DNA from 3 places in the Cellulomonas xiejunii genome. Region 3 is predicted to be linked to each of the others. Evidence: riboswitches for the same ligand, from Rfam matches in the RefSeq annotation. Region 3 holds a riboswitch; each other region holds the start of a gene.
The links. Region 3 has a riboswitch for thiamine pyrophosphate ahead of thiD (bifunctional hydroxymethylpyrimidine kinase/phosphomethylpyrimidine kinase). Riboswitches for the same ligand answer to the same signal wherever they lie in the genome.
Positions count from the first base shown of each region.

Region 1: it holds a riboswitch for thiamine pyrophosphate, as region 3 does, so the genes downstream of both, NP048_RS15475 (ABC transporter substrate-binding protein) here and thiD (bifunctional hydroxymethylpyrimidine kinase/phosphomethylpyrimidine kinase) in region 3, are expected to answer to the same signal.
Region 2: it holds a riboswitch for thiamine pyrophosphate, as region 3 does, so the genes downstream of both, NP048_RS01280 (thiamine ABC transporter substrate-binding protein) here and thiD (bifunctional hydroxymethylpyrimidine kinase/phosphomethylpyrimidine kinase) in region 3, are expected to answer to the same signal.

Region 1 is NZ_CP101987.1:3,357,480-3,367,496, reverse strand. Features, by position in the region: gene NP048_RS15515 (sensor histidine kinase) at 1-1,103, shown strand, start outside; gene NP048_RS15510 (response regulator) at 1,100-1,762, shown strand; gene NP048_RS15505 (class I SAM-dependent methyltransferase) at 1,770-2,390, opposite strand; gene NP048_RS15500 (NAD(P)/FAD-dependent oxidoreductase) at 2,434-3,393, opposite strand; gene NP048_RS15495 (helix-turn-helix domain-containing protein) at 3,457-4,044, shown strand; gene NP048_RS15490 (AEC family transporter) at 4,055-5,017, opposite strand; gene NP048_RS15485 (SRPBCC domain-containing protein) at 5,196-5,666, shown strand; gene NP048_RS15480 (ArsR/SmtB family transcription factor) at 5,663-5,998, shown strand; TPP riboswitch at 6,120-6,213, shown strand; gene NP048_RS15475 (ABC transporter substrate-binding protein) at 6,356-7,375, shown strand; gene NP048_RS15470 (ABC transporter permease) at 7,372-8,142, shown strand; gene NP048_RS15465 (ABC transporter ATP-binding protein) at 8,135-8,935, shown strand; gene NP048_RS15460 (hypothetical protein) at 9,005-9,451, opposite strand; gene NP048_RS15455 (mannitol dehydrogenase family protein) at 9,682-10,017, opposite strand, start outside.
Region 2 is NZ_CP101987.1:273,613-283,629, forward strand. Features, by position in the region: gene NP048_RS01250 (Na+/H+ antiporter subunit D) at 1-1,354, shown strand, start outside; gene NP048_RS01255 (Na+/H+ antiporter subunit E) at 1,351-1,926, shown strand; gene NP048_RS01260 (MrpF/PhaF family protein) at 1,923-2,474, shown strand; gene mnhG (monovalent cation/H(+) antiporter subunit G) at 2,471-2,857, shown strand; gene NP048_RS01270 (phytoene desaturase family protein) at 2,877-4,337, opposite strand; gene NP048_RS01275 (DUF4235 domain-containing protein) at 4,355-4,624, opposite strand; TPP riboswitch at 4,770-4,893, shown strand; gene NP048_RS01280 (thiamine ABC transporter substrate-binding protein) at 4,971-6,071, shown strand; gene NP048_RS01285 (ABC transporter permease) at 6,074-7,804, shown strand; gene NP048_RS01290 (ABC transporter ATP-binding protein) at 7,801-8,892, shown strand; gene NP048_RS01295 (SRPBCC family protein) at 8,947-9,708, shown strand; gene NP048_RS01300 (GNAT family N-acetyltransferase) at 9,769-10,017, opposite strand, start outside.
Region 3 is NZ_CP101987.1:1,773,975-1,783,991, forward strand. Features, by position in the region: gene NP048_RS08110 (LLM class flavin-dependent oxidoreductase) at 1-212, opposite strand, end outside; gene NP048_RS08115 (hypothetical protein) at 324-815, shown strand; gene NP048_RS08120 (TrpB-like pyridoxal phosphate-dependent enzyme) at 858-2,168, opposite strand; TPP riboswitch at 2,365-2,464, shown strand; gene thiD (bifunctional hydroxymethylpyrimidine kinase/phosphomethylpyrimidine kinase) at 2,453-3,946, shown strand; gene NP048_RS08130 (HAD family hydrolase) at 3,951-4,577, shown strand; gene NP048_RS08135 (DsbA family oxidoreductase) at 4,588-5,340, opposite strand; gene NP048_RS08140 (quinone oxidoreductase family protein) at 5,337-6,320, opposite strand; gene argC (N-acetyl-gamma-glutamyl-phosphate reductase) at 6,402-7,466, shown strand; gene argJ (bifunctional glutamate N-acetyltransferase/amino-acid acetyltransferase ArgJ) at 7,463-8,689, shown strand; gene argB (acetylglutamate kinase) at 8,686-9,705, shown strand; gene NP048_RS08160 (acetylornithine transaminase) at 9,702-10,017, shown strand, end outside.

The DNA.
Region 1 (10,017 bases), 1.6 Mb from region 3:
TCGGCACCGTCGCGGTCGTCGCGTTGACCATCGGCGCCGGCGTCGCGGCCGAGCGCGCGCCGTCACCCGTCCCCTACGCCTTCGCGCTGGGCTTCGGGGCCGTGCTCCTGGCGCGCCGGCGGTGGCCCGTGGCCGTCCTGGTCGTCACCGTGCTCGGGATCTTCGCGTACTACGCGCTGGGCTTCCCCGCGATCGGCCAGGCGCTGCCGGCCGCTGCCGCGCTGTACTCGGCGGCCGAGCTGGGGCGCACCCGCGTCGCCCTGGTGGTCGGGGCCGTGCTCGTCGGGGTCGCGGCGTACTTCCGCATCGCCGAGGGCCTGCCCGCCACGTACCTGCTGAGCTACGAGCTGCTGACGAACGTCGCGCTCGTCGCGGCGGCGGTCGCGCTGGGGGTCAGCGTGCGCGTGCGCCGGGAGGCGCGGGCCGACCAGGAGCGGCTGCGCGTCGCGGCGCTGGCGGAGCAGGCGGCGGACGCCGAGCGCCGGCTCGAGGCGCAGCGCGTGCGCATCGCGCGAGACCTGCACGACAGCATCGGGCACACCGTGGCCGTCATCGCGGTCCACGCGGGCGTCGCCGCGGAGGCCGTCGGGCGGGACGACGCCCTGGTGACCTCGTCGATCGCGCAGGTCCGCGACGCGACGCGCTCCACGCTGCGCGAGCTGCGCGCCACCGTGCGGCTGCTGCGCACCACGGGGGACGATCCCGCGCGCGGTGCGGTCGGGCTCGCGGGCGTGCCGGCCCTCGCGGCCTCCGCGCGCGCCGCGGGGCTCGACGTCGACGTGCGGCTCGACGTGCCCGACGGCACCCTCGACGGTGCGATCGGCGCCGCCGCGTACCGGATCGTGCAGGAGGCGCTGACGAACGTGCTGCGGCACGCGGACGCGAGGCGCGTCGACGTCGAGGCGTGCGTCACCGACGGGTGGCTCGACCTGCGGGTGCGTGACGACGGCACCGGCCCGGGCGGGCGCGGGCCGGGCGACGGCCAGGGGCTGCGCGGCATGGCCGAGCGGGCCGGGCTGCTCGGCGGGACGCTGACGTCCGGACCCGCGGACGGCGGCGGGTTCGTCGTGCACGCCCGCCTGCCTGCGAGGCTCGACGCATGATCACCGTCGTGCTGGTCGACGACCAGGAGCTGTTGCGCGCGGGCCTGCGCAGCCTCGTCGAGCGCGACGGCGACATCCGCGTCGTCGGGGACGCCGCCACCGGGCGCCAGGGCGTCGCGCGCGTGCGCGAGCTGCGGCCCGACGTCGTCCTCATGGACGTCCGCATGCCCGACCTCGACGGCATCGAGGCGACCCGCGCGATCGTCGCCGACCCCGCGCTCGCGGACGTCGCGGTGCTGGTGCTCACGACGTTCGACGAGGACGAGAACGTGTTCGCCGCGATCCGCGCTGGCGCCGCCGGGTTCCTGCTCAAGGACGTCGCCCCCGACGAGCTGCGGCAGGCGGTGCGCACGGTCGCCGCGGGCGAGGCGCTCCTGGACCCGGCGGTCACGCGGCGGGTCATGCGGGCCGCCGCCGCAACGCCGCCGCCGAGCGACGCGTCCCGCCTGTCCGGGCTCACCGAGCGGGAGCGCGAGGTGCTGCGCGAGGTCGGCCGGGGCCGGTCCAACCAGGAGATCGCCGCGAGCCTGTACCTGAGCCCCGCGACCGCGCGCACCTACGTCAGCCGCCTGCTCACCAAGCTCGACGCGCGCGACCGCTCGCAGCTCGTGGTCCTCGCGTACGAGACGGGCCTGGTGGGCGGGGGCCCGACACCCTGACGAGGCGTCAGCGGCGGCGTGCCACCAGGACCGCGTCGCGGACCGGGACGTCGACGCCGTCGTGCCGGTGCGTGCGCTCGACGACCCGAGGCTCGATCGTGCGCCACTGCGTCGGGTCGAGGTCTGCGGCGACCTGCTCGGCCGTGTAGCCCAGCCGCGCGAGGTGGGGCCGCGGCACGGGGCCGTCCACGTCCGACGGGTCGTGCCCGACGACGAGCAGCGTGCCGCCCGGGGCGACCGCGTCGGCGAGCCACGCCCAGCCGCGCCCGCCCTCGGCGTGCAGGTAGTGCGACGTCACCAGGTCGTAGCGTGCCGAGGGCGTCCACGTGCGCAGGTCCGCCTGCTGCCACGTGACGTCGAGGCCGCGTGCGGCGGCCTGCGCGGCGCCCCGGTCCAGTGCCGTCTGCGACGCGTCGACGGCCGTGACGCGCCACCCGCGCTCGGCGAGCCACAGCGCGTCGGCGCCCTCGCCGGCGCCCGCGTCCAGGGCCGTCCCGGGGGTCAGGTCGGCCGCGACCTGGGCGAGCGTCGGGTTCACGTGCCCGCTCCACACGCGGTCGAGGGTCCGGTACCGGTCCTCCCACCACGCGGGGTCGAGCTCCTCGGTGCTGCCGGGGTCGTCGGTCATGACGGGCTCCTCACGGGTCGGGACGTCGCGGTGGTGGGTGGCGTCAGGCACGGGCGGCGGCGAGGTCGGCCGTGACGAGCGCCAGGTTGACCTGCGCCCCCACGGCCGATCCGGCTGCGATGCTCGACGCCAGCGCGTGCTGCGGCCCGGTGACGTTGCCCGCGGCCCACACGCCCGGGACCGAGGTCGCGCCCGCACCGTCCACCCGCACCGCGCGGCCGAGGTCCTCGTCCGGCGAGCCGACGGGATCGGTCGCGAGGCCGAGGCCGTCGACGACCGCGTCGGCGAGGACCGCGCGCGGCGCGACGAAGACCGCGTCGCACGGGACCGCCGTGCCGTCCGCGAGGAGCAGACCGGTCAGTGCGTCGCCCTCCACGCGCACTCCGGTGACACGCCCTGCCGCGACCCGCACGCCGCGGGCCGCCAGGTCGGCGCGCTCGTCGGCGTCCGGGTCGAAGGAGTCGTCCAGGACGACCGTCACGTCGTCGCTCAGCTGACGGACCAGCAGCGCGCGGTGGACGGCCGAGGAGCCCGACGCGAGGACCGCGAGCCTGCGGTCCCGCACCTCCCAGCCGTGGCAGTACGGGCAGTGCAGGACGTCGCGCCCCCAGCGCTCGCGCAGGCCCGGGACGTCGGGCAGCTCGTCGCGCAGGCCGGAGGCCAGGACGAGCCGACGCGCGCGGTGCGCGGCCCCGTCGCCGGTGCGGACCTCGAATGCCGGTTCGTCGCCCGGCAGGCGGCGGGCCTCGACGACGCGGGTCGGCACGACCTGCACGCCGTACCGCTCGACCTCGGCGCGGCCGGCCGCGAGGATCTCGGTGGGCGGGGTGTCGTCGTGGGTGAGCAGGTTGTGCGCGCGGTCCGCGACGGCGTTGCGCGGCTCGCCGGCGTCGAGGACACGCACGCTGCGGCGGGACCGGCCGAGGCACAGCGCGGCGGACAGCCCGGCGGCACCGCCACCGAGCACGAGGACGTCGACGGGGGCGAGGGGCTCCGTGGTCATGCACCGAGCGTGCGGTGCGAGCGGCGGCTTGACAAGTGGAGTTGCCGGGACGGCAAATGAGGCATGGTCGAACTGGATGCGGTGCTCGGCGCGGTCGGTCCCCGGCTCCGGTCGCTGCGGGAGCACCGGGAGGCGACCCTCGCCGACGTCGCGGCCGTCACCGGCATCTCGGTCAGCACCCTGTCCCGCCTGGAGTCCGGGCTGCGGCGTCCCACGCTCGAGCTGCTGCTCCCGCTCGCGCGCTTCCACGAGGTGACTCTCGACGAGCTCGTCGAGGTCCCCGCGGGTGACGACCCGCGCGTCGTGCCGCACCCCACCGTGCGCCACGGCGTGACGTACGTGCCGCTGACCCGGCGCACCGAGGGACCGCGCGCGTACCGGCTGGTCTACCCGCCGCGGACGCCCGCCGAGGTCGGCGAGCCGCGCGTGCACGACGGCTACGAGTGGCTCTACGTGCTGAGCGGCACGCTGCGCCTCGTCCTGGGCGGCCGGTCGCTCGACCTCGTCGCGGGGGAGGCCGCCGAGTTCGACACCCGCGTCCCGCACTGGCTGGGCAACGTGTCCGACGGCCCGGTCGAGGTCCTGGCCCTCTACGGACCCCAGGGCGAGCGCATGCACGTGCGGGCGCGTCCGCGGCGTCGCGACGCCTGACCGCGAGCCGTCAGCCGAGCGTCGCCGCGACGACCAGCAGCACCGGCACGCACAGCACCGTCGTCACCAGACCCGCGTCGCGCGCGAGCGCCTCCCCGTGGCGGTACTGCATCGCGTAGACGAGCACGTTCTGCGCCGTCGGCAGGGCGGCCATCGCGACGACCGCGAGCAGCGCGGGCGCGGGCAGCCCCAGGGCCGTGCCGACGCCCCACGTCAGCACGGGGTGGACGACCGAGCGCAGCCCGACGGCCAGCGCGAGGTCGCGCCGCGGCGCCGAGGCGCCCGTGCCCCGCGGGACGGCGAGCGACATGCCGAAGGTGATGAGCGCGAGCGGCGCGGCCGCGGCCCCGACGAGGGTGAACGGCTGCAGGACGACGTCCGGCAGCGACCAGGGGAGCGCCGCCAGCACCAGCCCGGTGAGCGTCGCGACGATGATCGGGTTGCTCACCGTGCGTCGGGCGACCGCCGCGACCCGCAGCCCGACGGGGACCGGGCTGCCCTCCCGGCGCGCGGGGGTGGCGTGCGAGCCCGCGGGGTGCGCGTCCAGGACGGCGAACGCGACCGGCGCCAGCACCAGGAGCTGGAACAGCAGCGTCGGGACCACGGCGACGGGGTCGTCGAGCAGGTACACCGCCAGCGGCAGGCCGATGTTCCCGGCGTTGACGTACGACGAGGACAGCGTGCCCACGGTGACGTCCGCGGGGGAGCGGCGCCACACCAGGCGCAGCACGACGACCGCGAGCAGGGCCACGAGCGCGGTGCACGACCACGTCACGACGGCCGTGCGCGACACGAGCAGGTGCAGGTCGGCGCGCGCGACGGTCGCGAGCAGCAGCGCCGGCGCCGCGACGGCGAACACCACGCGCGCCAGCACCGGCGCGGCCCGCTCGCCCAGCACGCGCCACCGTCCCAGCACCCAGCCGAGGGCGACGACGGCGCCCATCGTGCCCAGCGCGGACAGGACGGCTGCCATCAGCGCGTCCGCCGACCGGCGGCGGACAGCGAGGCGCTCGGTGTCACGTCCTCGATCCTCGCACGCGACCAGGTCCCGGAACCGGAGCGCGACAGCGAGGTGCAACCGAAGGGTTGCGATTTCGCCGGAACCGGTGCACGCTGTTCTGCAACGGACGAGTTGCACGAAGGAGATCGCCATGACCCAGCACCAGACCACCGCCCTCGTCGACGACCCCACGTCGACCGTGACCCGTACGGTCCGCGTCGACGCCCCGCCCGCCCGCGTCTTCGAGGTCCTCACGCGCGAGGACCTCGTCGCGCAGTGGTTCGGCCAGCGGGCCTCGCTGCCGGACCTGCGCGTCGGCGCGACCGGCACCCTCGGGTGGGACGGTCAGGACGACGTGCCCGTGCGGATCGAGGCGTACGACCCGCCCCGCCGCTTCGCGTTCGCGTGGCCCGGCTGCGGTGGTGACCTGACGGACGCGACCGCCCTGACCGTGACCTTCACGCTCGAGCCCGACGGCGACGGGACGCTGCTCACGGTCGTCGAGACCGGGTTCGACAAGCTCGGCGACGAGCGGCTGCGCCAGCTCGCGGACCACCGCGACGGCTGGACGTCCGAGCTCGACGAGCTCGTGCGGCTGGTGCGCGACGGGGTCGCGGCGTGACGTCCGCGACCGGCACGACCGACGTGGTCGCGGTGTGCGCCGCCCTCGGTGACGAGACGCGGTGGCAGGTGCTCACCGAGGTCGGTCGCGGGGAGGCGTCGGCCTCGGCGCTGGCCGAGCGCCTGCCGGTGACGCGGCAGGCGATCGCCAAGCACCTCGCCGTGCTGGCCGAGGTGGGTCTCGTCGAGCCCGTGCGCGCCGGACGTGAGGTGCGCTACCGCGCCGTCGGTGCGCGCCTCGGGCTGCTCGCGCGGACGCTCGAGGCCGTCGGCGCGCGCTGGGAGGAGCGCCTGGCCGCGATCGCACGTCTCGCGGAGTCCCCGCCGCGCTGACGGCGCCACCCACCGCCGAGCGCGGACCGTCCGCGGTCCGCGCTCATCGGCGTGCCCGGGGACCCGGACCACAGTGCGGACGACCACCCGGGGCCGTGCGACGCGCGCGTAGCGTCACAGACGTCGTGACACGGGGTGCCGCACCAGCGGCTGAGATCACACCCGTCGAACCTGATCTAGGTCGCACTAGCGAAGGGATGTCGCGCATGTCTCCCATGCGTCCACCGCTGCACGCCCACCCGCACCGTCGCCGGGGGCGTCTCACCCCCTGACGTCGACGCGCCCGCCGCGCGTTGCTCCGCAGGCCCACCGGTCGCCCACGCGTCCGGCGATCTCGCACGCCCTCCTGGAGACCCCATGACACGCCACCGCCTCGCGCTCGCCGCCTCCCTGCTCGCCGCCGCGCTCCTGCCCGCCGCCTGTGCCGACGGAGCGGCCACCGACGCCGACCGTCCCGTCGTCCGGTTCGCGCTCGACTGGACGCCCAACACCAACCACACCGGCCTGGAGGTCGCGCTCGCCCAGGGCTGGTTCGACGACGCCGGCCTCGACGTCCAGGTGCTGCCGTACACCGACGTCCAGCCGGACGCGCTGATCGACGCCGGTGCCGCCGAGGCGGGCATCAGCTTCCACGGGGACTCGGTGCTCGCCCAGGCGGCCGGCGCCGACGTGGTCGCGGTGCTGGCCCCGCTGCAGCACTGGGCGTCGGCGATCGCGGTGCGTGCCGACGACGCGACGATCACCCGCCCGCGGGACCTCGACGGACGCGTCTACGCGGGGTTCGGCGGACCGGCGGAGGTGCCGCTGCTGCAGGCGGTGATCCGCGCCGACGGCGGGCGCGGTGACGTCACGGCCGTGACCCTGGGGACCAGCGCCTACGCCGCCCTGTACGCGGGGGAGGCCGACGTCGCGATCCCGTTCGTCGCGTGGGAGGGGCTCGCGGCGCAGCGCGTCGGCACACCCTTGCGGTACTTCCGGTACACCGACTACGGGTTCCCCGACGCGTACGCGGTGCTCGTCGACGCCCGCCGCTCCTGGGTGGCCGACGAGCCGGAGGTCGCCGCCGCGTTCGTCGACGCCCTGCGGCGCGGCTACCAGTACGCCGCCGACCACCCCGACGAGGCCGCGGAGCTGCTGGTCGCCGCACACCCCGACGCGTTCGCCGACCCCGGCATGGTCGTCGAGAGCCAGCGTCTGCTGGCGGCCGAGTACATGCGCGCCGCCGACGGCACCGTCGGCGGCATCGAGACCGCGCAGCTCGCCGGCTACGGCGACTTCCTGCTCGAGCAGGGCCTGCTGGCCGGACCCGACGGGGACGTCCTGACGACCCGGCCCGACTGGTCGACCTTCCACGTCGACCTCGGCGGCGAGCCGTGACGGACGTGCCAGGGCGTGCGCTCGCCGTGGGCGTCGGTGGCCTCGCGCTGCTGGGCGTCTGGCAGGTGGTCGTCGCGACGGGCGACGTCGCACCGCGGCTCCTGCCGTCCCCCGCCCGGGTCGCGCAGCAGGCGTGGACGCACCGGGACGCCCTCGCGACGCACGCGGGCGCGACGCTCACGGTGACGCTGGTCGGGTTCGCGGTGTCGGTGGCGGTCGCGTGGGCGCTGGCCGTCACGCTCGACCGGCTGCCGCGCCTGCGGACGGGTGTGGTGCCGCTGCTGGTGGCGTCGCAGACCGTGCCGGTGCTGGTCGTCGCGCCGCTGCTCGTCCTGTGGTTCGGGTTCGGGTTGGCGCCCAAGGTGCTGGTCGTGACGCTCGTGACGTTCTTCCCCGTCGCGCTGGGGCTCGTCGAGGGGTTCGCGGCGGCCGGGCCCGGGGCGTCGGCGCTGCTGGCGACGATGGGCGCGAGCCGGTGGCAGGAGTTCGTGCACGTGCGGCTGCCCGCCGCGATGCCGCGGTTCTTCACGGCGCTGCGGATCGGCGTCACGTACGCGGTGGTGGGGGCCGTCGTCGCGGAGTACGCGGGTGCCGTGCAGGGCCTCGGGACGTACATGACGATGCAGCGGGCCGCGTTCCGCACCGACCTGGTGCTCGCCGCCGTCGGGGCGTGCGCCGCGCTCACCCTCGCGCTGTACGCCCTGACCTGCGCGGTCGAGCGCGTCGTCGTGCCGTGGGGCCGTGCGCGGCGGGTGCGGCGTGGCTGACGCGCTGCTGCAGGTCCGCGACGTGCACCTCGCGCTGCCGGCCGCCGACGGGCCGCGGCCGGTGCTCGCCGGCGTCGACCTGGCCGTGCCCCGCGGGTCGTTCACGTGCGTCGTCGGGCCCTCGGGGTGCGGCAAGAGCACGCTGCTCGGGGTCGTCGCCGGCCTGCGTCGCCCCGACCGCGGACAGGTGCTGCTGGACGGCTGCGACGTCACGGGCGTCCCGGGACGGGCCGCGTGGATGGCGCAGGACGACCTGCTGCTCGAGTGGCGCACGGTCCTCGACAACGTCGCCCTCGGCCTCGAGGTGCAGGGCGTGCGCCGACGTGACGCACGCGAGCGGGTGCGGGACCTGCTCGTCGAGTTCGGCCTCGCCGACCACGCCGACGCGCGCCCCTCGGAGCTGTCCGGTGGCCTGCGGCAGCGCGCCGCGCTGGCCCGGACGGTCGCGCAGGGGCGTGACCTGCTGCTGCTGGACGAGCCGTTCGGTGCGCTCGACGCCCTGACGCGGCTGCACCTGCAGCGCTGGCTCGCGGCGACGTGGGCGCAGCACCGCTGGACCGTCGTCATGGTGACGCACGACGTGCGCGAGGCCGTGGCCCTCGCCGACCAGGTCGTGCGCCTGTCCGGGCAGCCGGCCCGCGTCGCGGCGCGTCACCCGGTGGACGACCCCCGCCCGCGGCACCCGACCCGTCCCGGTGCGGGGGCGCGCGCGGTCGAGCACAGCGTGCTCACCGGGTTGGGCGCGCTCGGGGTCGCGGACGCGGAACCGGACCGTGCGCGTCACGACCCGTGACGGCGGTGGGCCGCGCGGCCTGCCGTCGCGGATGGCGCGGTTCGGCCGGCGGACCGGGCCCGCCCGGCACTAGCCGACGAGGTACTCGTACGGTGCGACGCTCACGCCCTCGACGACGAGACGTTCGTCGTCGCCTGCCTGCGGATCCAGCAGCGCCGGGTCCAGCGAGCCCATGGAGAACAGGGCGAACCCCACGCGGAAGTCGACCCCGATGTCCGACGGCGTGTACTCGTAGCCGCGCGCCAGGAGGTCGGCGACCACCTCGTCGAGGAAGCGGTAGGTGAGCTGCACGCCGTCGAAGAACACCTCGTTGCCGTCGCCCTGACCGCCGTACGCCACCTGCACGATCTCCACCCGGTCGTCGTCCGAGTAGTCGACGACGAGCGCCGGGGTGGTCGCGTACACGTCGCGGTGGCCGTCGCCCTCATGCACGGGCGGCCCGAGCCGCACGGCGACGTCCTCACGGGCGTCACCGATGCTGACCCCGTCGACGCCCACCCCGGGCAGGATCTCCATGACCTGACGATCCCACACCAGCAGATCGACACAGGCGCACCGACGCGGTCCCGTCGCACACCGGCCGCCGAGCCCCGCATGGACCCCGTGAAACCGCCCTCGGGGTGGGTGATGACGCACTGGACGACGTCGTCACCCTGCTGCCAGCTCTCCTCGGTCGGGTGAAGGGGACGAAGTCGAGCGTCGACTCCTCGGACGACGTGCCGACGAAGTCCTCGAAGGCGTCGGCGTCAGCGAGCGGCGGGGATGGGGGCCAGGCCCTGCACGGCGTTCGCGACCGCGTCACGGAACGCGGTCGACGAGGCGATCGGACCGGGGAAGACCTCGTCCAGGGCGAACAGCCGCCCGACGGGGTCCGGGCCGCCGACCGCGTCGGCCAGCCGTGCGGCCATCGGGTCGTCGAGCTCCACCCGGCGGCCGTCCACGACCAGGTCGCCCGCGGCCGCGGCCTGCACGTACGCCACCCACCCCGCGACCGCGTACGCCGCGGCGTGCGGCACGACCCCCGCCGCGAGCCGGTCGGCGACCGTCCCCAGCAGCCGCTGCGGCAGCTTCTGCGACCCGTC
Region 2 (10,017 bases), 1.5 Mb from region 3:
GCTCACGGTGTCGTCGGTCGTGATCCTGTGCGTCCTCGTCTACTCCCTGGCACAGGGCCGGGAGGACGGCGAGCGCTTCGCGCCCATCTCGATCTTCCACCCCACGTACCTCGTGCTGTCCGCGGGCGTCGCGAACGCGTTCCTGTCGGGGGACCTGTTCAACATCTACGTGGGCTTCGAGATCCTGCTGGCCGCGTCGTACGTGCTCATCACGCTGTCCGGCACGACGGAGCGCATCCGCGCGGGCACGATCTACGTCGTCGTCGCGATCCTGTCGTCCGTGCTGTTCCTCGTCGCGATCGCCGCGATCTACGCGGCCGTCGGCACGGTGAACCTCGCACAGCTCGCGATCCGGCTGCAGGAGATCGACCCGGGCGTGCGGCTCGTGCTGCAGTCGATGCTGCTCCTCGCGTTCGGCATCAAGGCGGCCGTGTTCCCGCTGTCGTCCTGGCTGCCGGACTCCTACCCGACGGCTCCGGCACCCGTCACGGCCGTGTTCGCGGGCCTGCTCACCAAGGTCGGCGTCTACGCGATCATCCGCACCCAGACGCTGCTGTTCCCCGGCGGGCAGCTCGACGACATCCTGCTGTGGGTCGCGCTGGCGACCATGCTCGTGGGCATCCTCGGTGCCGTCGCGCAGGACGACGTCAAACGTCTGCTGTCGTTCACCCTGGTGAGCCACATCGGGTACATGATGTTCGGCATCGCGCTCGGCAGCGTCCACGGCTGGACCGCGGCCATCTACTACGTCGCGCACCACATCACCGTGCAGACGGCGCTGTTCCTCGTCGTCGGCCTCGTCGAACGCTTCGGCGGGACGACGTCGCTGGACCGCCTCGGCGGCCTCGCGAAGATGACGCCGGTCCTGGCCGTGCTGTTCTTCGTGCCCGCCATGAACCTGGGCGGGATCCCGCCGTTCTCCGGGTTCCTCGGCAAGGTCGGGCTGCTGGAGGCGGGTGTCGAGGTGGGGACGCCGGTGGCGTACGCGCTCGTCGCCGGGTCCGTCGTCACGTCGCTGCTGACGCTGTACGCGCTGATCAAGGCGTGGAACAAGGCGTTCTGGCAGAGCCCGCCCGAGGAGCTGCCGGCCAACCGCGTGCCCGTCATGATGGTCGCGCCGACCGCGGCGCTCGTCGTGTTCAGCCTCGCGCTGACCGTCTTCGCCGGTCCGCTGTACGCGTACACGGGCCGCGCCGCGCAGACGCTGCAGTCCCGCTGGCCGTACATCGAGGCCGTCCTGCCCGACGGTCAGCGCGGCGAGGGCGAGTCGCAGCGCGCGGCCGAGGACGCCACCGAGGACGCCACCGAGGACACCACCGAGGACGCGCCCCAGGACGCGGAGGTCGGCGGATGAGCCTGCACCCGCGCCGCACCGGCTGGCGCTTCCAGTGGGCGACGATCGCCTGGCTCACCGTCGTGTGGGTGCTGCTGTGGGGCGACGTCACCTGGGGCAACATCGTCAACGGCGCCCTGCTCGGCCTGCTCGTGACGGTGGGCCTGCGGATGACTCCCGTCGACTTCCGCGGACGCGTGCACCCGCTCGGGCTGCTGGTCCTGCTGGGACGGTTCGCGCTCGACCTGGTCAGGGCGTCGTTCGAGGTCAGCATCGTCGCGCTGCGCCCCCGGTACACGCCGCGGGGTGCGGTCATCTGCGTGCAGCTGCGCAGCCACTCCGACCTGTACCTGACCATGACGGCCGAGCTCGTGTCCCTCGTGCCGGGGTCGATCATCGTCGAGGCGCACCGCCTCACGGGTCGCCTGTACGTGCACGTCCTCGACGTGGAGACCAGCGGCGGGGTCGAGAAGGCCCGGCAGTCGGTCCTCGACCAGGAGGCGCGGGTGCTGCGGGCGCTCGCGTCCGACGAGGAGCTGGCGGACGCCGGTCTGCAGCGCCGGGGCCGTGACCGGGAGGTGGCGTCACGATGAGCCCGATCGACGTGGTCGTCGTGGTCGGCGGCGTGCTGCTGACCCTCGGTGCCGCCCTGGCGATCGTGCGGGCGGAGAAGGGCCCGTCGATCCTCGACCGCACGGTCGCGCTCGACATCGTCGTCACGACGATGATCGCCGGCGTCGCGCTGTACGCCGCGTACTTCCGACGCGCGGACGTCGTGCCGCTGCTCGTGGTGCTCTCGCTCGTCGGGTTCGTCGGGTCGGTCACCGTCGCGCGCTTCGCGGCCGTCGAGCCCGAGGGCGAGGGCCGCGTCCGCACGCGCGAGGAGGTCGCCGCCGAGGAGGCGGAGAAGCGCCGCCTCGAGCAGCAGGAGGAGGAGGCTCGCCGCCGGCGTCGTCGGGCCGTCGAGGACGAGGTGCGCGTGGCCGAGGACGAGCGGCGCGCGGCTGAGGACGAGCGGCGGGCGGTCGAGGACGAGAACCGTGCGGCCGAGGACGCCGTGGCCCCGAGCTCGCGGGACACCATCGAGGCGGAGCCGGACGACGAGCACCACGGTGGTCCGGCCGACGAGGAGGCGCGATGACGCCGGTGTGGGAGACGGCGGCGGACGTCGTCTCGGTGATCTGCCTGCTGGGCGGTGCGTTCTTCGCGTTCGCCGCAGGCGTGGGTGCCCTGCGCTTCCCCGACCTGCTGGCGCGCATGCACGCCGGGACCAAGCCGCAGGTGCTGGGCCTGGTGCTCGTGCTGATCGGGCTGGCGCTGCGCCTGCGCGAGGGCGGCGCGGTGTGGGCGCTCGTGCTCGTCGCGGTCTTCCAGATGCTGACGGCGCCGGTCGCCGCGCACATGGTCGGGCGCGCGGGCTTCCGCACCGGGAAGGTCCGCAACGATCTGCTGGTGGTCGACGAGCTGTCGCGCGACCTGGACGACACCCAGTCGGGCGGACCGCGCCGCGACGAGGACGTCTGAGCGGGTCGTCCGAGCAGCCTCAGCTCGCGAAGACCGATCGCACGCGGATCCCGAACTCGCGGCGCAGCGCGCGGCTCGCGGCGAACCACCCGCCGAGACCGTGGACGCCCGGACCCGGCGGGGTCGCGGCGGAGCACAGGTACACCCCGGCGACGCCGGCCGCGTAGGGGTCGAGCGCGGCCGTGGGCCGCGCGAACATCTGCTGCAGGCCGACCGCCCCCGTCGCGATGTCGCCCCCCACCCAGTTGGCGTTGTGGTGCGACATCTGCGAGGCGGGGACGCACCGCGACGCGACGACGACGTCGCGAAAGCCCGGCGCGTAGCGCTCGACGTGCCGCGTGACCCCCTCCGTCACGTCCACGTCCGACCCGGCGGGCACGTGCGCGTACGTCCACAGCGGCCGCAGCCCGGCGTGCTCGCGGCCCGGGTCGACGACGGACGGGTCGCTCGCGAGCACCATCGGCAGCTCGGCGTGCCGCCCCGCGTGCACGTCGGCCTCGGCGCGGGCCATCTCCGTCCGCGTGCCTCCGACGTGCACGGTGCCCGCCCGGCCCACGTCGGGGTGCGCCCACGGCACCGGACCGTCCAGCACGAAGTCGACCTTGGCCGCGGCGTTCCCGTGCCGGTAACGCTCGAGCGCCGCGCGACGGCGCGCGGGCAGCTCGTCGCCCAGGACCTCCACGAGACCGCGCGGCGTCGTGTCGAACAGGTAGCAGCCGGCCGGGGGCAGGTCCCGGCGCGAGCGCACCGGGTGGTCCGTGACGACCGTGCCGCCGTGCGCGGCGAGGTCGTCGACGAGCGCCTGCACGATCGCACCCGACCCGCCCCGCGGGATGGGCCACCCCTGGCCGACGTGGGCGAGCGTCGCCAGCAGCAGCGCGGTCCCGGCGGCCGCGGGGCTGGGCAGGGGAGAGATCGCGTGCGCGGCGACCCCGGTCAGCAGGGCCGGGGCGACGTCGCCGCGGAACCGTGCGCCCCAGGCGGGTGTCCCCTGCTCGAGCACGCCGAGGCCGAACCGCAGCGCACCGGGAAGCCCGGCGGGCAGCAGCCCGGCGGGCAGGGTGCGCTTGTCGAACAGCGCCGCGCGCACGACGTCGGGACTGCGTCGCGACAGCTCACCGACGAGCGAGCGCCACGCCGGGCCGTCCTCACCCAGGTCGGCGACCGTCCGGTCGAGGTCGTGCCAGGCGAGGCCGGCGCGGCCGCCCGGGAGCGGCTGCGCGAACGACACCTCGGGGACCAGCAGGTCGACGCGCCGCTCGAGCCCGAACGCCTGGAAGAACGGCGACGCCCACGCCATGGGGTGGACGGCGGAGCACACGTCGTGGACCACGCCGTCGGCGAGGCCGAGATCGAGCGTGCGGGCGCCGCCGCCCACGGTCGGCTGGGCCTCGAGCACCGTGACCGACAGGCCCGCACGAGCCATCGTGACCGCAGCGGCAAGACCGTTGGGGCCGGAACCGACGACGACGACGTCCATGGCGGGGCGCCGGAGCGCTAGTGGCGAGCGCGCCCGGCGAGCTTCGCGGCGCCGCGCGTCGCGAGGACGCGGGACAGCGAGATGGCGGCACCGCTGATCGCGGCGGCGGCGGCGACCTCGCTGAACTTGATGTCGTCGGCGGTCGAGTCGGGCGAGGGCAGCTCGTGGCCCTTCGCCTTCTTCCAGGCCGCGTTGATGATCTTCTGCACGGCCCACGCCGCGATGAGGGTGACACCCGCACCGACGATCTTCGCCGTCATCGACTGCTTCTGCCCGTCGTCCGACATGGCACCTCCTGTGTGTGGGTCCGGGACGACGCTACCGGTCGCGAGCCGAACGCACAGGTCGACGGGGCGTTCGAGATCGGTCCACCCGCTCCGCGGCGCCGTCGACGGACCGCCCTCGGGAAGGGCGGTCCGGGGCTAGGATCGTCGCGAACGACAGGGGAGCGTCGACCCGCCGGTGACGGCGGGACGGACGCTGAGAGTGCGGACCGCCGCAGACCCTCGAACCTGATCCGGGTGATACCGGCGTAGGGAGTCGGGCTTTCTCTCCTCCCGTGCCCTCACCTGTGGCTGCGCCACGGGTGGCGGTACGGGACCCCTCCGACGACTGACGGAGGACGACCACCACATGGCCACCCCCAGCCCTCGCAGGTCCCCGGACGTCCGCCGCGCTGCGCTCGGTGCGGCGACGTGCGCGGCGCTCCTGACGCTGACCGCGTGCTCCGCCACCGGAGGTGCGACGCCCGACGCGACCCCCGGCGGCGCCGGGTCCGTGACGCTCGTGACCCACGAGTCGTTCGCGCTCTCCGAGGGCCTGCTCGAGCAGTTCGAGGAGGACAGCGGCCTGGACGTGCAGGTCGTGCAGCAGGCCGACTCCGGCGCGCTGGTCAACCAGCTCGTCCTCACCAAGGACGCGCCGCTGGGCGACCTCGTCTACGGCATCGACAACGCGTTCGCGTCGCGCGCGCTCGACGAGGGCGTCGTCGTCGCGTCCGAGCTCACCGCTCCCGCGGCCACCGACGCGGCCGCGTACGCCGTCCCGGGTGACGACGCCGGTGCGCTGACCGCGATCGACTTCGGTGACGTGTGCCTCAACGTCGACACCGCGTGGTTCGCGGAGCAGGGCGTGCCCGAGCCGACGACCCTGGACTCGCTGCTCGACCCGGCGTACCGCGACCTCGTGGTCGTGCCGGACCCCGTGACGTCCTCCCCGGGTCTGGCGTTCCTGCTCGCGAGCGTCGGGGCGTTCGGCGAGGAGGGCTGGGTCGACTACTGGGCCGGCCTGCGCGACAACGGGCTGAAGGTCGCCGACGGCTGGACCGAGGCGTACTACACGGACTTCACCGCCGGCGGAGGTGACGGGCCGCGTCCCGTGGTCGTGTCCTACGCGTCGTCGCCGCCGTTCACCGTCCCCGAGGGCGGCGACGCGCCCACGACCCGTGCCCTGCTCGACACGTGCTTCCGGCAGGTCGAGTACGCCGGGGTGCTGGCCGGGGCGGCCAACCCCGAGGGTGCCGCACGGCTCCTCGACTTCCTGCTGTCCGACGAGGTGCAGGCGGACGTCCCCGCGTCGATGTACATGTACCCCGTGAGCTCGGCCGTCGAGCTGCCCGACGACTGGACGCGCTGGGCGCCGCTGGCGGACGCGCCGTTCGACGTCGCGCCCGCGGACATCGCCACCCACCGGGAGCGCTGGCTCACGCAGTGGTCCGACACCGTGATCGGCTGACCGTGCCGACCGCCCTCGCCGACCGACCCGCCGCGCGCACCGCGGCGGGTCCGTCGGCGCGCCCGCCCCGGCGGTGGCCGGGCCGGGCGGGGTGGGCGCTCGCGGTCGGGGTACCGCTGCTGTTCCTCACGGCGTTCTTCGTGTGGCCGGTCCTGGAGATCGTCGGGCGGGGGTTCCTCACCGACGGCCGCCTCGACCTCGGCGGGTTCGGTGACGTGTTCGCGCGCCCGCGCACGTGGCGCGTCGTGGGCCAGACGCTCGCGCAGGCCGCGCTCGGCACGGCCGGGGCCGTGCTGCTCGGGATCCCCGGCGCGTACCTGCTGTACCGCTGCCGGTTCCGGGGGCGCGGCGCCCTGCGCGCGTTCGTCACCGTGCCGTTCGTGCTGCCCACGGTCGTGGTCGGTGTCGCGTTCCGCTCGCTGCTGGTCGACGGCGGCCTGCTCGGCGGGCTGGGCCTGGACGGCACGTTCGCCGCGATCGTCCTGGCGCTCGTGTTCTTCAACTACGCGGTCGTGGTGCGCACGGTCGGCGGCATGTGGGAGAGGCTCGACCCCCGCGCCGAGCAGGCGGCCCGGGCGCTCGGGGCGTCCCCGTGGCGCGTGCTGCGGACCGTCACCCTGCCGGCGCTGGGCCCCGCGATCGCGTCGGCCGCGTCCCTGGTCTTCCTGTTCTGCGCAACGGCGTTCGGGACCGTCCTCGTCCTCGGCGGACGCCGGTACGGGACCGTCGAGACGGAGATCTGGATCCAGACCACCCAGTTCCTCGACCTGCGGGCCGCAGCCGTGCTGTCGGTCGTGCAGCTGGTCGTCGTGGTCGGCGCCCTGGCGTTCGCCGGCCGCGCGCGCGCCCGGACGGAGCGTGCGCTGACGCTCGGGGTCCCGTCCGTGACGGCCCACCCGGTGCGGCTGCGCGACCCGCTCGACGCCGTGGCCGTCGTCGTCACCGTCGTCACCGCCGGCGGCCTGCTCGCGCTGCCGCTGCTCAACCTCGTGATCCGCTCCCTGCGCACGCCGCGCGGCTGGGGGCTCGACAACTACGCCGCGCTGGGCGTCCCGCAGGACACGCTCGCGGTGTCCGCGTGGCAGGCCGCCGGCACGTCCGTGCGCACGGCCGTCGACGCGACGCTCATCGCCCTGGTCGTCGGCGGGCTCGTCGCGCTCGTCGTGTCGCGGCGCCCCCGCACCCCGTCGGCCCGCCGCGCCGTCGCCGGCCTCGACGCGCTGTTCATGCTGCCGCTCGGGGTGTCGGCCGTGACCGTCGGGTTCGGGTTCCTCGTGTCCATGGACGCGCCGCTGGGCCTGCCGGTGGACCTGCGCGCCTCACCCGTGCTGGTCGCCGTCGCGCAGGCGGTCGTCGCCGTGCCGCTGGTCGTGCGGACCGTGCTGCCCGTGCTGCGCGCGATCGACCCGCGCCAGCGGGAGGTCGCCGCGACGCTCGGTGCGGCGCCCGGCCGCGTGCTGCGCACCGTGGACCTCGCGGTCGCCCTGCGGGCCGTGGGCCTCGCGCTCGGGTTCGCCTTCGCGGTGTCCCTGGGGGAGTTCGGTGCCACGTCGTTCCTCGCGCGACCGCAGGAGCCGACGCTGCCCGTCGTCATCTTCCGGCTGCTGGGCCGCCCCGGCGCCGAGAACTACGGGGCCGCGCTCGCGGCGTCCGTGCTGCTGGCCGCCCTGACTGCGGGTGTCGTGGCCGTGTGCGAGCGGCTGCGCCGCCCGGGGATCGGAGGTGCGTGGTGAGCGACGGTCTGCAGGTCGCCGACGTCGTCGTGCGGTACGCGGGTGCGGCGGGGCCGGCCGTCGACGGCGTGGACCTCGCCGTGCCGACCGGTGAGGTCGTGGCCCTGCTCGGGCCGTCCGGGTGCGGCAAGTCCTCGCTGCTGCGCGCCGTCGCGGGGCTCGAGCCGCTGAGCGGCGGCGACGTCGCGTGGGACGGGGTGTCCGTCGTCGACGTGCCCGTGCACCGGCGCGGGTTCGGCCTGCTGTTCCAGGACGGGCAGCTCTTCGCGCACCGGGACGTGGCCGGCAACGTCGCGTACGGCCTGCCCGAGCGGCGTGACCGCGCGGCGCGCGAGGCCCGCGTCGCCGAGCTGCTCGACCTCGTCGGTCTGCCCGGCACGCAGCGTCGGGACGTCGCGACGCTGTCCGGTGGCGAGCGCCAGCGCGTCGCCCTCGCGCGTGCCCTGGCGCCCCGGCCCCGCCTGCTGCTGCTCGACGAGCCGCTGTCCGCGCTCGACCGCGCCCTGCGCGAGCGGCTCGCGCTCGACCTGCGGGACGTCCTGGTCGCCACCGGCACGACCGCGCTGTTCGTCACGCACGACCAGGACGAGGCGTTCGCCGTCGCCGACCGCGTCGCCGTGATGGATGCGGGCCGGCTGCTGCAGGTCGCCGCACCCGGTGCGCTGTGGGCGCGCCCGGCGTCCCGGCGCGTCGCGGCGTTCCTCGGGTACGAGGCGTTCGTCGACGTGCCCGCGCCCGGCGCGGACGTGCCGACCGCCGTGCGTGCGCTCGTCGACGCGGCGCGTGACGCCGGCGTCGCGCTGCTGCCCGCCGGCGGGGTGCTCGCGCTCGCGGCGGGTGCGTTCGTCGTCGCCCCGGACCTGTCCCCGGAGGCGTCCCCGCGCCTCGCGGCGTCCGGGGACGCCGGCCCGGGCGTCACGGGGGTCGTGGAGGTGCTGCGCTCGCGACGCGGGCGGACCGAGGTGGTCGTCGACGTCGACGCGGTCGGACGCCTGAGCGCGCTCGCGCCCGCCGGGTGGACGTGCGCACCCGGTACACGCGTCCCCCTGCGCGTCGATTCCGCTGCGGTGGCGGGGCTGCCCGGCTAACGTCGGGAAGGGACAGCGGAGTCCCGTCCCACCGAGAGCAGCGAGGTGAACGCCATGGCCTTCGAGCGTCGTGAGGTCGTCTCCGTCGACATCGAGTCCCCCGTCGCGACCGTGTGGCAGCACCTGCGCGACCCGCGCCTCGTCCGCAGGTGGTTCGGCTGGGACCACGACGGGCTGGACGCCGAGATCCGCGAGATCTTCGTGGACGACGCGCACGAGGTGCACCACCACGCCGAAGGGCGCACGACGCGCTCGCTGTCGTGGCGCAACCACGACCGGCTGACCGTCACGGCCCGCGACGACGAGCCCGCCCGCACGCACGTCGCGGTGACGCGGCCCAGCCACGACGGGCTGTCGACGTTCGACGGGGTCTTCGACGAGGTGGACGAGGGCTGGATGCAGTTCGTCCACCAGCTCGCGTTCGCGCTCGAGGTGCACCCGGGCCAGGACCGCGTGACGCTCGTGTCGCACGGCATGGACGCCGGCACGCGCAGCGACCCGCTGCTGTTCCGCGCGGGCCTGCACGGCGTGCGCGGCCTGCCGGTCCGTGGTCACGTCGCGGCGACCCGCCCCGACGGGTCGCGCGTCGGCGGCACGGTGTTCTACAAGGGCGAGTACCAGGTGGGGATCCACCTGCACGGCATCGCGCAGTCGCTGCTGGTCCTCGTCATGCGCCCCGCCGTCGAACGGCCGCCGCACGGCACCGTCGACGCGACGCTGTCCACGTACGGCCTGGACGAGGCGGTGCTCAGCGAGGCGCGGCAGCGCTGGTCGGGCTGGTGGGCGCTGGGCCGCCCGACGGCGTCCGCGCACTGACCCCACGGTTCGACCGACCCCACGGGTCGACCGACCCCACGGGTCGACCGACCCCACGGCTCACAGGCTGCGCTGCCACACCCCGCAGCCGCCCGCGGGCCGGAACCCCAGGTCGATGTTGATCGCGAGCATCCAGCGGTTCTCCTCGGCGTTCCACGTGCTGATGCGCCGCACCGACGGCCGCTGCTCGACGAGCCGCTGCAGCTGGACCGCCTTGACCAGCATGCCGAGCCGGTGGCCGCGGTGCTCCCGGTCGACCAGCGTGTCCCCCTGCCCGGCGAACTCGTCGGTGTGCGGCGGGATCATCAG
Region 3 (10,017 bases):
GTCGTCGTGCGTGCTGCCAGCGCGGTGGCGACCGTGAACGTGTCGGGACGGCCCCAGCCGGTGCCGATGAGCGCACCCTCCCAGCCGTGGGCCTCCGCGGCGAGCGCGAGTTCGGTCGACAGGTCGAGGGAGCCCCAGCCGTCGGTCGTGTCGTCACCGCGGTGGCCCGGCTCGACGGTGTTGGGGATGTACCAGAGGTAGTGCGAGCTCATGCGGGCTCCCGGTGTGCGCGGTGAGGTGTCCCGGAAAGATAAGCAGACAAGCCCGGTAGGTTTAAGACCGTGCCCACGTTCCGGTCACCCGGGGGCCGACGCCCTGCCAACATGAGCGCCATGACCGAGGACGGCATGCGGGCGATCACGATGACACCGCAGCTCCTGCGCGACATGACCCGCGACGTGGCGACGCTCCTGCTGCGCACCCGGCATGCGGTGGCGCTGTGGGGTGTGATGGCGCTGGCGATCGTGGTCGTGACGCGCCCGACGGACGCGTTCGCTGCCGTCGTCGTGTGCGTGGCGGTCCCCGCGCTCGCGCTCGCGATGGTCGTGGGGACCCGGCGTTCCGTGCGCCGGGCGCTCGTCGCCGCGTTCGCACCCGGGACGACCGTCTGGGCGCGGGTCGAGCCCGACGCGCTCCGCATGAGCGGCGCGCTGGGCTCGTCGCAGACGTCGCTGAGCGCCTACCGGGAGGTGCGCGTCCGTGGCTCCGCCGCGGTGCTGCGGCTGCGCGGCTCGAGGACGTTCGTCGTGGTGCCGAGCGCGCTGCTGACGGACGAGGACCTCGGGTTGCTCGGCGCGGCCGTCGTCCGAGACTGAGGGGCGGGTCCCGGCACCGGCCGGCACCCGCCCCCCGGCCTGTCAGACGTAGTCGTGGTAGGCGGGCAGGTCGAGCACCCCGTTGCCGGACAGACCGACGAGGATCGTCTCGTCCGTCGTCGCCGCTCGCGCGTGCGCCAGGGCCCCGGCGAGGGCGTGCGTCGACTCCGGCGCCGGGATGATGCCCTCGGCACGCGCGAACTCGATGCCGGCCGCGAAGGCGGCGTCCTGCTCCACCGCGATGGCGTCCATGAGTCCCAGCGCGTACGCGTGCGACACCATCGGCGCCATGCCGTGGTACCGCAGACCACCCGCGTGGATGGGCGGCGGCACGAAGTCCTTGCCCAGCGTGTGCATCTTCAGCAGGGGCGTCAGGCCCGCGACGTCACCGAAGTCGTACCGGTACTCGCCCTGGGTCATCGACGGGCAGGCCGCGGGCTCGCACGCCACGACGCGCGTCGTGGCCCCGTCGCGCAGGTTGCGCCCGAGGAACGGGAAGCTCAGCCCGGCCAGGTTGGACCCGCCGCCCGCGCACCCGAACACGACGTCCGCCGTCTCACCCAGCTCGTCGAGCTGCGCGAGCGCCTCCTGCCCGATGACGCTCTGGTGCAGGAGCACGTGGTTGAGCACCGACCCCAGCGCGTAGTGCGCCTTCGGGTCGTTCGCCGCGACCTCGACCGCCTCGCTGATCGCCATGCCCAGCGACCCCGTGGTGTGGGGGTCGGCGGCGAGCATCGCGCGGCCGGCCGCCGTGAGGTCCGAGGGGGACGGGTGGCACGTCGCGCCGTACGTCTCCATCTGCATGCGCCGGTAGGGCTTGCCGTCGTAGGACGCGCGCACCTGCCACACCTCGCACCCCAGGCCCAGCAGCGCGCAGGCCATCGACAGCGACGCTCCCCACTGGCCCGCGCCCGTCTCCGTCGTGAGCCGCGTGGTGCCCTCGATCGCGTTGTAGTACGCCTGCGCCACGGCCGTGTTCGGCTTGTGCGAGCCGGCGGGCGAGCCGCCCTCGTACTTGTAGTAGATCTTCGCCGGCGTCCCCAGCGCGCGCTCGAGGCGTCGCGCCCGCAGCAGAGGTGCGGGCCGCCACAGCGCGTAGATCTCGCGGACCGTCTGCGGGATCTCGATCCACCGCTCGGTCGAGACCTCCTGCGCGATGAGCGCCATCGGGAACAGCGGCGCCAGGTCGTCGGGCGTCAGCGGCTCGCGCGTGCCCGGGTGCAGCGCCGGCGGGCAGGGCTCGGGCAGGTCGGCCGCGAGGTTGTACCAGTGGGTCGGCACGGCGGACGGCACCACGGTGCCGACCGGGTCGGTCAGCGGTGCGGGTCGGGTCGTGTCGTGAGAGGTGGTCATCTCGCCTCGCAGGTTCGGGCGCACGGGCGCGCGGGATCGGTGCGCAGGGCCGCCGCGCTGCCCCCTCCGTCGGCGACCAGCACCGCGAGCGTAGCGGCGGGGCGAGGTGCCGACGTCGGGATCGCCCGTGCAGCCCCGACCTGTCCGGGTGCCGAGACCGGCCCTCGGCGCGATCACCCGGACGGTCTAGGGTCGGTGACGAGACACGGGGTGCCCCGCACCGAGCAGGGCTGAGATCACACCCGTCGAACCTGATCTCGTTCGTACGAGCGAAGGGAATGTCCATGACGACGTCTGCCCTGGTCCCCGAGCGCGCCGCCAGTCGCGTGCGCGTGCTGTCGATCGCCGGCACGGACCCGACCGGCGGTGCCGGGATCCACGCCGACCTCAAGTCGTTCGCTGCGCACGGCGCGTACGGCATGGCGGTCGTCACCGCGCTCGTCGCGCAGAACAGTCACGGCGTGCGCGCCGTGCACGTCCCCGACGTCGCGTTCCTGCGCGCGCAGCTCGACGCGGTGAGCGACGACGTCACCGTGGACGCCGTCAAGATCGGCATGCTCGGAACGCGCGCCGTGGCCGACGAGGTCGCCGCGTGGCTGGTCCGCACGAAGCCGCCGGTCATCGTGCTCGATCCGGTCATGGTCGCCACCAGCGGGGACCGGCTGCTCGACACGGACGCCGAGGAGGCGGTGCGGCGGCTCGTGACGCGCGCCCACCTCGTGACGCCGAACCTGCCGGAGCTGGGGGTGCTGCTGGGCGAGCCGCGGGCCACCACGTGGCCCGACGCGGTCCGGCAGGCCCGGCGACTGGCGCGGTCGTCAGGGGCCACGGTGCTGCTCAAAGGTGGTCACCTCGACGGCGACGGCAGCCCCGACGCGGTCGTCGACGCGAGCACCGTGACCGAGCTCGACGCGCTGCGCGTCGCCACGACGAGCACGCACGGCACCGGGTGCTCGCTGTCGGCGGCCGTCGCGGCGCTGCGCCCTCGCCGCCCGGACTGGGTGACGGCCGTGCGGGAGGCCAAGCGGTGGCTCACGGGAGCGATCGCCGCGGGGGAGGCGCTCGCGGTGGGGTCGGGACGCGGCCCGGTCGACCACCTGCACCACGCACCCACCCTCGGTGCGCGGCCGTTCGGCGCCGACGCGTGGGAGCGAGCAGCCGACCTGCGCGCCGCGTGCGACGACCTGCCGTTCGTCCGCGGTCTCGCGGACGGCACCCTGCCGATCGAGCGGTTCGAGGCGTACCTGCACCAGGACGCGCTCTACCTCGCGCAGTACTCCCGCGTCCTGGCCCGTGCAAGCCAGCTCGCTCCGGACGCCGACGCGCAGGTGTTCTGGGCGCAGGGGTCCGCCCGGTGCCTGGAGGTCGAGAGGCACCTGCACGAGGAGCGGCTGGCCGGTGCCCGGTGGACGGGGCCCGCGGACCGGACGACCACCGGGTACGTCGACCACCTGCTCGGTGTCGCCCTGACGGGTTCCTACGCCGAGGTCGTCGCGGCGGTGCTGCCCTGCTACGTCATGTACGCGGACATCGGGGCACGGATCCTCGCGCGGGCCGGGGACCTGACCGGCCACCCGTACGGCGACTGGGTCGCGACCTACGGCGACCCTGCGTTCGCGCAGGCCGCGGCCCGGGCCACCGAGCTGGCCGACGCCGCTGCCCGCGAGGTGGGTGCCGCGACGCGGGCGCGCATGCTGGCGGCGTACCTGACGTCGTGCGCGCACGAGGTCGCGTTCTTCGACCAGGTCCGCGTGGCGGAGCCCGTGGTGGCAGTGTGAGCGGATGACCCTCGCGCACGTGCGTGCCGTCGTGCTGGACGTCGGGGAGACGCTCGTCGACGAGACCCGCGCGTGGACCCGGGCGGCGGGGGAGGTCGGCGTGACGCCGTTCGCCCTCATGGGGGTCCTCGGCGTCCTCGCCGAGCGGGGTGAGCCGGTCGCGCGCGTCTGGGACGTGCTCGGCGTCGAGCCGCCGGCGTCACGGCCGACGATCGGGCCCGACGACCTGTACCCGGACGCGCTGCCCACCCTGACGTCGCTGCGGTCGGCGGGGTTCGTCGTCGCGATCGCCGGCAACCAGCCCGCCGGCGCCGAGGACCAGCTGCGTGCCGCGGGTGTCGACCTCGACCTCGTCGCGTCGTCGGCGCGGTGGGGCGTCGCCAAGCCGGCCCCCGCGTTCTTCGCGCGCATCCTCAGCGAGCTCCGGCTCGCCCCCGAGCACGTGCTGTACGTCGGCGACCGGCTCGACAACGACGTGCTCCCGGCACGCGCCGCAGGCATGCGGACGGCGTTCCTGCGCCGCGGACCGTGGGGCTACCTCCACGCGTCGCGCGCGCAGGTCGCGCTCGCCGACCTGCGTGTCGCCTCGCTGACCGAGCTGACGGACGTGCTGCTCGCGGCGCGCCGCTGACGGTTGGCGGTCAGCAGCCGTCGTCGCTGCAGGTGTCACCGGTCGGTGCTGCCGCGAGCGGGTTGGCCTCGCGCCACCCGGCGTCGAGCAGCTGCGCGAACACCTCGGCCGGCTGGGCCCCGGACACCGCGTACTTCCGGTCGACCACGAAGAACGGCACGCCGGTGACGCCGAGCGCGCGGGCGGTCGCGAGGTCCTCACGGACGGCGTCGGTCGCCGCGCCGCCGGCGAGGGCCGCTGTGACGCGTGCGTCGTCCCAACCGTGCGCCGCGAACCCGGCCCGCGCCGCGACCGCGACGAGCGCGCCGTCCGCGCCCAGGTCGACGCCCCGCTCGAAGTGCGCGGAGAACAGCGCCTCCATGGTCGTCTCGACGAGTACGCCACCTCCGGCCTCGCGGGCCAGGTGCAGGAGGCGGTGGGCGTCGAACGTGTTGAAGGCGAGCGTCTGCGCGAAGTCGTACCGCAGGCCCTCTCCGGCGCCCACGGAAGCGACGTGCGCGAACATCTGCTCGACCCGCTCGCGGGGCAGGCCCTTCATCTCGACGAGCGCGTCGATCTCCGGCCGCCCGGGCCCGGCGGGGGTCTCGGGGGAGAGCAGGTAGGACCGCCAGTGCACGTCCACGTGGTCGCGGTGCGCGAACTCGCGCAGCGCGGTGGCGAACCGGCGCTTGCCGATCCAGCACCAGGGGCACGCGACGTCGGACCACACCTCGACGGTCACGGTGCGGGGTGGGGCGGTGAAGACGGGGTTGTCGAGAGTCACGGGAGCAGCAGGACCTTCCCGGTGGTGGCGCGCCCTTCGAGGGCGCGGTGGGCGTCGGCCGCGTCGGGCAGGGAGAACGTGGCACCGACACGCACGTCGAGCGCGCCCGCGGTGGCGAGGTCGAAGAGCTCGCTCGCCCGCCACAGCAGCTCGTCGCGGGTGGCGGTGTAGTCCCCGAGGGTGGGGCGTGTCACGTACAGGGAGCCCGCGGCGTTCAGGCGCTGCAGGTCCACGGGCGGCACCTGCCCGGACGACGCGCCGAACAGCACGAGGGTCCCGCGTCGGGCGAGCGAGGCCAGCGACGCGTCGAACGTGTCCTTGCCGACCCCGTCGTAGACGACGTCGACGCCGCGGCCGCCGGTCAGCTCGCGCACGAGGGCGGGCAGCTCGGTGGTGAGGTCGGACAGCTCGCGGTAGCGGATGACGTCGATGGCGCCCGCCGCACGGGCGAGCGTCTCCTTGTCCGGCGAGCCCACGGTCGAGATCACGCGCGCCCCACGGGCCGCGGCGAGCTGGGTGGCGAGCAGGCCGACGCCGCCTGCGCCCGCGTGCAGGAGCACGTCGTGCCCGGCGACGACGGGGAAGGTCGAGACGACGAGGTAGTGCGCCGTCATGCCCTGCAGCGGCAGGGCGGCGGCGGTCGTGTCGTCGACGCCTGCCGGGACGGGCAGCGCGTCGCGCTCCTTCACCGTGACGAGCTCGGCGTAGGAGCCGGGTGCCGATGCCCACGCGACGCGGTCGCCCGGGGTGAGTGCCGTCACCTCGGACCCGACCGCGACGACCTCACCCGCGCCCTCGGATCCCACCACGTGCGGGAACGGCATACGGTAGACACCGCCGCGTCGGTAGGTGTCGATGAAGTTGACGCCCGCCGCCGCGACACGCACGAGCACCTCGTCGGGCTGCGGTTCGGGGTCGGGGGCGTCGGTGACCTGGAGGACCTCAGGGCCGCCGGCCCGGGTCGCGATGACGGCACGCATGCCTGCCGCAACCGTGGCACGGGCACGGGCCTTCCCGTTTCTCCTTGGTATTTGTCTGCAGTCAACTGTATGTTCATGCACATGACGTTCACGGTGGCGGTGGCCGGAGCCAGTGGGTACGCCGGCGGGGAGATCCTGCGGCTGCTGCTCGACCACCCGGAAGCCCGCATCGGCACGCTCACGGCGCACTCCAACGCGGGCACGCCGCTCGGCGAGCACCACCCGCACCTGCGCGACCTCGCGGACCGCGTCCTGGAGCCCACGACGGCGCAGGCGCTCGCGGGCCACGACGTCGTGGTCCTCGCGCTCCCGCACGGCGCCAGCGGCCAGGTCGCGGCCGAGCTCGAGGCGCTGGGGGAGGACCCCGTGGTCCTCGACCTCGGCGCCGACCACCGGCTCGTCGAGGCGGCCGACTGGGAGGCGTACTACGGCAGTCCGCACGCGGGCACGTGGACGTACGGGCTGCCCGAGCTGGTCGTGCCGGACGCGGTGGGACGTCAGCGCGAGCAGCTGGCCGGGGCGCGACGCATCGCCGTCCCCGGGTGCAACGTCACCGCCGTGACGCTCGGGCTGCAGCCCGGTGTCGCGGCCGGGCTCCTCGACACGACGGACCTCGTCGCCGTGCTCGCCGTCGGGTACTCCGGCGCCGGCAAGGCGCTCAAGGGGCACCTGCTCGCGTCCGAGGGGCTGGGTGCCGCCGTGCCCTACGCGGTGGGTGGCAGCCACCGGCACATCCCGGAGCTCGCGCAGAACCTGCGCAGCGCGGGCGCGTCCGACGTGCGCACGTCGTTCACGCCGGTGCTGGTCCCCATGGCGCGGGGGATCCTCGCGACCGCCACGGCCCGTCTCGCGCCCGACGTCACGATCGACGACGACGCACTGCGCGAGGTCTGGCGCGCGGCGTACGCCGACGAGCCGTTCGTGCACCTCCTGCCCGCCGGGCAGTGGCCGACGACCGCCTCGGTGACCGGCGCCAACACCGCGCTCGTGCAGGTCGCCTACGACGCCCGGGCCGGCCGCGTCGTGACCGTCACTGCCATCGACAACCTCGTCAAGGGCACCGCCGGCGGTGCCGTCCAGTCCCTCAACCTCGCGCTCGGGCTGCCGGAGACCCTCGGCCTGCCGCGGAACGGAGTCGCCCCGTGACCGACCACCTCGGACCCGCACTCGACGGCACGTCGCCCGGTACGTCGCCGGGCGTGACCGCGGCCGCCGGTTTCCGTGCCGCGGGCGTCACCGCGGGCCTCAAGGCGTCCGGCAAGCCGGACCTGGCGCTCGTCGTCAACGACGGCCCGCTGCAGGTGGGTGCCGCGGTGTTCACGACGAACCGCGTGGTCGGTGCGCCCGTGGTCTGGTCGCGTCAGGTCGTCTCCGACGGTGTGGTGGCAGCCGTCGTGCTCAACTCGGGCGGTGCGAACGTCGGCACCGGACCGCTCGGCTTCGCGGACACGCACGCGACCGCCGAGAAGGTGGCCGCGGAGCTCGGGGTCTCCGCCGGTGACGTCGTCGTGTGCTCCACCGGCCTCATCGGCGTGCCGCTGGCCAGCGAGAAGCTGTTCGCCGGGATCAGCCCCCTCGTCGCCGCGCTCGACGCGGGCGCCGGGCGCGACTCCGCCGCCGCGATCATGACGACGGACAGCGTCGCGAAGACCGCCCACGTCCGGGTCGAGACGCCGGACGGCACATTCGTCGTCGGAGGCATGGCGAAGGGTGCGGGCATGCTCGCACCTGCCATGGCCACGATGCTGTCGGTGGTCACCACCGATGCCGTGGTCGACGCCGCCGCCGCGGACGCGGCGCTGCGCGCAGCCACGGGCGTGACGTTCGACCGCGTCGACTCCGACGGGTGCATGTCGACGTCCGACACGGTCACGCTGCTGGTGTCCGGTGCCAGCGGGGTCGCGCCGGCCGGCGACGTGTTTGCCGACGCGGTGCTGCGGGTGTGCGCGTCCCTCGCCCGTCAGCTCGTGGCCGACGCCGAGGGTGCGTCGCACGACGTCGCCGTGCACGTCCGCGGTGCCACGACGGAGGCGGCCGCGGTGGCCGTCGCCCGTGCGGTCACGCGGTCGAACCTGTTCAAGGCCGCGATCTTCGGCAACGACCCGAACTGGGGCCGCATCATCGCGCAGGTCGGGACCGTGCCCGAGGACGTCGCGCCCTTCGACCCGGCGGACCTCGACGTCGCGATCAACGGCGTGCAGATCTGCCGGCAGGGTGGCGCGCACGAGGACCCGGCGCAGCTGGACCTCGCCGCGTCGCGCGAGGTGCACGTCGAGGTCGACCTGCACGCCGGCGACGCGGCCGCCACCGTCTGGACCAACGACCTCACCCACGACTACGTCCACGAGAACAGCGCGTACTCCACATGAGCGGAAGCGACGTGACCCCCACCGACGTGCCTGACGACTTCGTCTTCGACACCCGCACCGACCTGCGGCCCGACCAGAAGGCCGAGGTCCTCGTCGAGGCGCTGCCCTGGCTGCAGCAGTTCGCCGGTGCGCTCGTCGTGGTGAAGTACGGCGGCAACGCGATGATCGACGACGCCCTCAAGCGCGCCTTCGCCGAGGACATGGTCTTCCTGCGGCAGGTCGGGCTGCGACCCGTCGTCGTGCACGGTGGAGGGCCGCAGATCAACGCGATGCTCGACCGGTTGGACATCACGAGCGAGTTCCGTGGCGGCCTGCGGGTGACGACGCCCGAGGCGATGGACGTCGTCCGCATGGTCCTGACGGGTCAGGTGTCGCGCGAGCTGGTGGGGCTCCTCAACGCGCACGCACCGCACGCCGTGGGCCTCTCGGGCGAGGACGCCGGGCTGTTCCAGGCGCGCCGCCGGACGGCGGTCGTCGACGGGCACGAGGTCGACGTCGGCCTCGTGGGCGACGTCGTGCACGTCAACCCCGGCGCGGTGCTCGACCTGCTGGGTGCGGGCCGGATCCCCGTCGTGTCGACCGTCGCCCCCGACATCGACGACCCGACGCAGGTGCTCAACGTCAACGCCGACACCGCGGCGGCGGCCCTCGCCGTCGCGCTCGGTGCGCGCAAGCTGATCATCCTCACCGACGTGGAGGGCCTGTACACCGACTGGCCCGACAGGGCGTCGCTCGTGCGACGCATCCGGGCGTCCGCGCTGGCCGAGCTCCTGCCGCGGCTGGACGCGGGCATGCGGCCCAAGATGGAGGCGTGCTGGCGGGCCGTCGAGGGCGGTGTGCCGCGTGCGCACGTCATCGACGGTCGCGCGACGCACTCGATCCTCGTCGAGGTCTTCACGTCCGAGGGCGTCGGCACGATGGTGCTGCCCGACGCCGACCCCGACGGTCACCCGTCGACCGTGCCCGTGCGCGCCGTGCGCCTGGCGAGCGAGGACCACCAGGAGGGCACCCCGTGAGCACGACACCCGACGCGGCCGTGAGCGCGAGCCCCGGCCGGCACCGTGCCGCGGGCGGCGAGGACGCGCTGCCGCTCCCGGCGGCCGTCGGCTCGGTCGCCGAGTGGACGGAGCGGTACACGCACGCGGTCATGGACACGTTCGGCCCGCCGCAGCGCGTGCTCGTCCGCGGCCAGGGCCCCTACGTGTGGGACGCCGACGGCAAGCGGTACCTCGACCTGCTCGGCGGCATCGCCGTCAACTCCCTGGGCCACGCCCACCCCACCCTCACCGCGGCGATCAGCGCCCAGCTCGGCACGCTCGGGCACATCT